2 regions of the Metabacillus sp. KH_069 genome follow, and region 2 is predicted to be linked to the other one. Evidence: riboswitches for the same ligand, from Rfam matches in the RefSeq annotation. Region 2 holds a riboswitch; the other holds the start of a gene.

Region 1 (2,468 bases), 910 kb from region 2:
TTTAGAGGGTAAGAAAGCGAAGGAATCGAACCCTCAGTAAGAGAATTATACCCATAAATATAGATAGTTGTAAGCAACTGGGAGAGGGAGGGTGAACAAGAGATGCATGAACGGATTGAACTGCTGAAAGAAAAAGCTGATGATTCTTCCATTCCCGGAAATTCTGATTGTATAAGAAACCCCCGGCAGCAACGCCGGGGGCAGATTATTTTTATGCACTTGCTTTCATCACTTCGTTCGCTTTAATGCGGTTGTATTTTCCTTCTGATTTTGACATGACAATTGCAGCCAATGTATTTCCAACTAAGTTTACTACCGTGCGCGCCATGTCCATGATGCGGTCAACTCCGGCAATAAAGGCGAGTCCTTCTGCCGGTATTCCAATGGTTCCAAGGGTAGCAAGCAGGACGACAAAGGATGTGCCCGGAACGGCAGCCATACCTTTAGAAGTGACCATCAAGACTAAGATCAGCGTTAATTGCTGTACGATTGTCAACTCGATGCCGTAGACTTGTGCAAGGAACAAGGCAGCGATTGCCTGATAGAGCACAGATCCGTCAAGGTTGAAGGTGTAGCCAATCGGAACGACAAATGAAACAATTCCTTTAGGGCATCCCATTTTTTCAAGCTTTTCCATAATGCGGGGGAGGACGGTTTCAGAGCTGGATGTACTGAATGCCAGCAGGAGCTCGTCCTTAATGTAGCGCAGGAGTGAAAAGATATTAACCCCTGCCCATTTGGCAACTGCACCTAAAACAACGATCAGGAAGAAGATCAGGGCAGCGTATACCAGCAGAACTAATTTGCCTAGAGACAATAAAGAATCGATCCCGAACTTTGACACGGTTACTCCAATCAGAGCAAACACACCAAGCGGAGCGACTTTCATCACAAGATTTACTACGTGGAACATCGCGTGCGAGACGCCGTCAAAGAACTGAAGAACAGGTTTTCCCCGTTCGCCGATGGCTGCGACCCCGAGCCCAAACAGGACTGAGAAAAAGATAATTGCAAGCATGTCTCCTTCAACGACAGATTTAAAGAAGTTTGTCGGAACGATATGAAGGAACGTTTCGGCGACCGATTTTTCACTTTGCTCCTCAGACGTATCGACATACTGCTGGATATCTGTCTTTTGAGCAGACTCAAGGTCAACACCTTGTCCAGGCTGGAAGACATTTGCAAGCAATACGCCAAGAACAATCGCAACTGTTGTAATGATTTCAAAATAAAGGATTGTTTTGCCGCCAAGCCTTCCAACGTGTTTTCCATTGCCTGCTCCGGCAACACCGACAATTAAGCTGGAAATGACAATAGGAATGACGATCATTTTAATTAACCGGAGAAATAAATCACCAAGCGGCTGCAGGAACGCTGCAACACGCGGATCGTTAAACCAAATAACACCTGCCAAAATCCCTAAAATCAAACCGATGAAAATTTGGGAAGCCAGTCCCAATTTAAATTTCTTCATGTATGAACCCCCTCTAAGTTGTCTGAAAACACAAAAAAAGACCGTTCTTAAGAAAGAAAGGTCTTTAATTCACTAAAGTTCTTTCTCTCAATAAAGCACACGAGGTTAACTGTCGGATTCGGGATTGAGAGTTCCCTGCCTTTGTTTAAAGGATTCACCCCAAGGTAAATGGATTACCAATTGCATGATTCCCCCGTTCTGGATAGATTAAGCTTGTTATTCATTTGTTCAGTATAATAAAAAACACACAAGATATAATTTACTCTGACAAACAGCAGCTTGTCAATCTTTTTATGCTGAATGGCCGTGTTTACTGCTGTTATGGTAAACTTAAGATTAACAACAGTCTGGAAAGAAGTTGAACGGAAATGAAAGAGCAAAGCGGGCCAAAAGTGATTCTTCATGTGGATATGAACAGCTTTTATGCATCTGTTGAAATGGCATTTGAACCCGAACTCAGAGGAAAGCCGCTTGCCATTGCAGGAAATGTTGAAGAAAGAAAAGGAATTGTGGTTACCTGCAGTTATGAGGCGAGGGCTAAGGGTGTAAAAACGACCATGCCGCTTTGGCAGGCGAAACGGCATTGTCCTGAACTAATTGTGCGCAAACCAAACTTTGACCGTTACAGGAAAGCCTCGAAAGCTATGTTCGATCTTTTGCGGGAGTTTACCCATTTGGTAGAGCCCGTTTCAATTGATGAAGGTTATATGGATTTAACGGAATTTTTAAAGGAGGGCAATCCTCTTCAAATCGCAAAGACCATTCAGGACAGACTGATGGAAGAACTTTTGCTGCCTGCTAGCATCGGCGTCGCACCTAATAAATTTCTCGCCAAAATGGCATCCAATATGAAAAAACCGCTTGGCATCACAGTACTCAGAAAGCGGGAACTGGGTAAAACGCTTTGGCCGCTTCCTGTAAGCGAGATGCATGGGGTTGGCGAAAAAACAGCGGATAAATTAAGAACAATTGGCATTCAAACAATAAAAGACCT
Region 2 (2,468 bases):
AACGGATGTTCATCTTGTAGGAGAAATAGAAGAGGAGAACTTCTTAAAGACTGTGGCTTCTGCTGAAAAGCAATCAGAGCACCCTCTTGCTCAGGCGATTGTAAATGGGGTGACAGGAAGAGGGATAGAACTTAGTGATGCGGCTGACTTTGAAGCGATTCCGGGATATGGAATCAGAGCAAAGGTTGCCAATCAGCAGGTTCTTGTGGGAACGAAGAAGCTGATGGATAAGTACAGAATAAGTGCTGAAGCTGTATTGGAAAAAATGCAGCATTTGGAGTCAGAAGGTAAAACAGCGATGCTTGCCGCCATTGATGGCGAACTGATGGGTCTTGTTGCCGTAGCAGATACGATCAAAGAAACGTCAAAATCAGCTGTTGAAAGATTGAAGCATCTTGGCCTCCACGTTGTCATGATGACTGGTGATAATGAAAGAACTGCTCATGCCATCGCAAAAGCAGCCGGCATTGAACATGTCATAGCAGAAGTTCTTCCAGAGGGTAAAGCTGAAGAGGTACTTAAGCTTCAGCGTCAGGGTAAACGGGTAGCAATGGTTGGCGACGGCATTAACGATGCACCGGCCCTTGCTGCAGCCGATATCGGGATGGCTATTGGCACAGGTACCGACATTGCCATGGAAGCTGCAGATATTACCCTTATGAGAGGCGATTTAAACAGTATTGCAGATGCCATTTATATGAGCAAATTGACGATCCGCAACATTAAGCAGAATCTGTTCTGGGCTTTTGGATATAACACGCTGGGCATTCCTATAGCAGCAGCCGGGCTTCTTGCACCGTGGCTTGCAGGTGCTGCTATGGCATTCAGCTCCGTATCCGTGGTACTGAATGCTCTGAGACTGCAGCGGGCTAAACTGTAAATTTCGGCACCGAGTCCTAAGAGGCTTGGTGTTTTTGTGATTGATTAAATTTGATCCTTGATTTAAACGGACAAGTTTGAAAGTTTGACTGATAGGACGTTGTAAAATAAACAGATACGCTGAGCAAATAAGACTTGAAAGCGCTTAAACGGATGTATTTGGTCATTTATAGCAAAATCCTGCAATAATTGGCTCTTTACTGTCCAATTCAACAGGAGTAAGATACTTTCATAAATACATTTCATATATTCTTAATTCGCTTAATCCATTATGGAGCGGGGGACCCAATTTTGCTGGCATTTTTGCAGCTTGGGGTGAATCCTTTACTGGTAGGGCTACTCTCATTGCCCGAACCCGACAGCTAACTTCGCAAGCGTTCTTGAGAGAGGATAATGAAACTAATGTGACCCTAAAAAATGAGACACAGCGGTTCATGGAACCTCTGTGTCTTTTTGTGTGCAAAAATTGGTATCGAAAGAAGGAAATCCTGTTGAAAAAGCAATTTGCTGTATTTGGTCTTGGCCGTTTTGGAGGAAGTCTAGTAAAGGAATTTCATGAAATGGGCATTGAAGTTTTAGCCGTTGATAAAGACGAAGAGAAGGTTCAATACTACTCTCAATATGCGACTCTTGCTGTAAAAGCGAATGCAATTGATGAAGCGACCCTGAAACAGCTTGGCGTCCGCAATGTAGATCACGCCTTCGTTTCTTTTGGAGACGATATAGAAGCAAGCATTCTTACCTCTCTTCTGCTGAAAGAAATGGAGATTCCGCAAGTTTGGGCAAAAGCTCAAAATGACTATCATCAGAAGGTTTTAGACAAAATAGGAGTAAACAAAGTCATTCATCCTGAACGGGACATGGCAAAGCGGATTGCGCACCATATCATTTCAGAAAAAATGATTGATTATATTGAGCTTTCAAAGGAATTCAGCATGGTAGAGCTCATTGCTTCAGCAAAAATTCACCGAAAAACGTTGATCGACCTGGATATTAGGGGAAGATATGGCTGTAACATAGTCGGCATACAGCGGGAAGAAGAGGTCATTGTATCACCTCCTGCTGATGAATCAATCAAATCCGGTGACATTCTGCTTGTCATCGGACGGAACAAAGACATCATTCGTTTTGAGGAGGAGGGGATGTAGGTGATAAACACAAATAAACTGCAAAAAATGCTTCGCTTCAATCCTTCTCAGCTGCTTGTAATCGCATTTGCAGCGGGTATCATTCTTGGAGCGGTTTTATTAAAGCTGCCAATCGCGACACATGGTTCCATCAGATGGCTTGATGCTTTATTTATTTCAGCTTCGGCCATGACCGTAACAGGTCTCGCTACTGTGGATCCAGGAAGCACATTCACGACCTTTGGGCAGACTATTATTGCTGTTCTCATTCAGCTTGGCGGACTTGGAATCATGTCGTTTGCCATTCTGACATATATGGTTCTGGGAAAGAAAATCGGGATCAAAGAACGGCTTGTCATGCAGCATGCCCTCAATCAGACCTCGCTTGGCGGAGTTGTGAATCTTGTTAAATACTTATTTCTTTTTTCTATCATGATTGAATTTATCGCCATGATTTTTTTA

The links. Region 2 has a riboswitch for cyclic di-AMP ahead of AC3ISE_RS19310 (potassium channel family protein). Riboswitches for the same ligand answer to the same signal wherever they lie in the genome.
Region 1: linked by a shared signal. The riboswitch ahead of gltT (glutamate/proton symporter GltT) and the one ahead of AC3ISE_RS19310 (potassium channel family protein) in region 2 are both predicted to bind cyclic di-AMP.

What each region holds. Positions count from the first base shown of each region.
Region 1 is NZ_CM174460.1:2,916,510-2,918,977, reverse strand. Features, by position in the region: gene gltT (glutamate/proton symporter GltT) at 212-1,474, opposite strand; cyclic di-AMP (ydaO/yuaA leader) riboswitch at 1,554-1,698, opposite strand; gene AC3ISE_RS14645 (DNA polymerase IV) at 1,843-2,468, shown strand, end outside.
Region 2 is NZ_CM174460.1:3,824,808-3,827,275, reverse strand. Features, by position in the region: gene AC3ISE_RS19315 (heavy metal translocating P-type ATPase) at 1-880, shown strand, start outside; cyclic di-AMP (ydaO/yuaA leader) riboswitch at 1,128-1,271, shown strand; gene AC3ISE_RS19310 (potassium channel family protein) at 1,371-2,027, shown strand; gene AC3ISE_RS19305 (TrkH family potassium uptake protein) at 2,055-2,468, shown strand, end outside.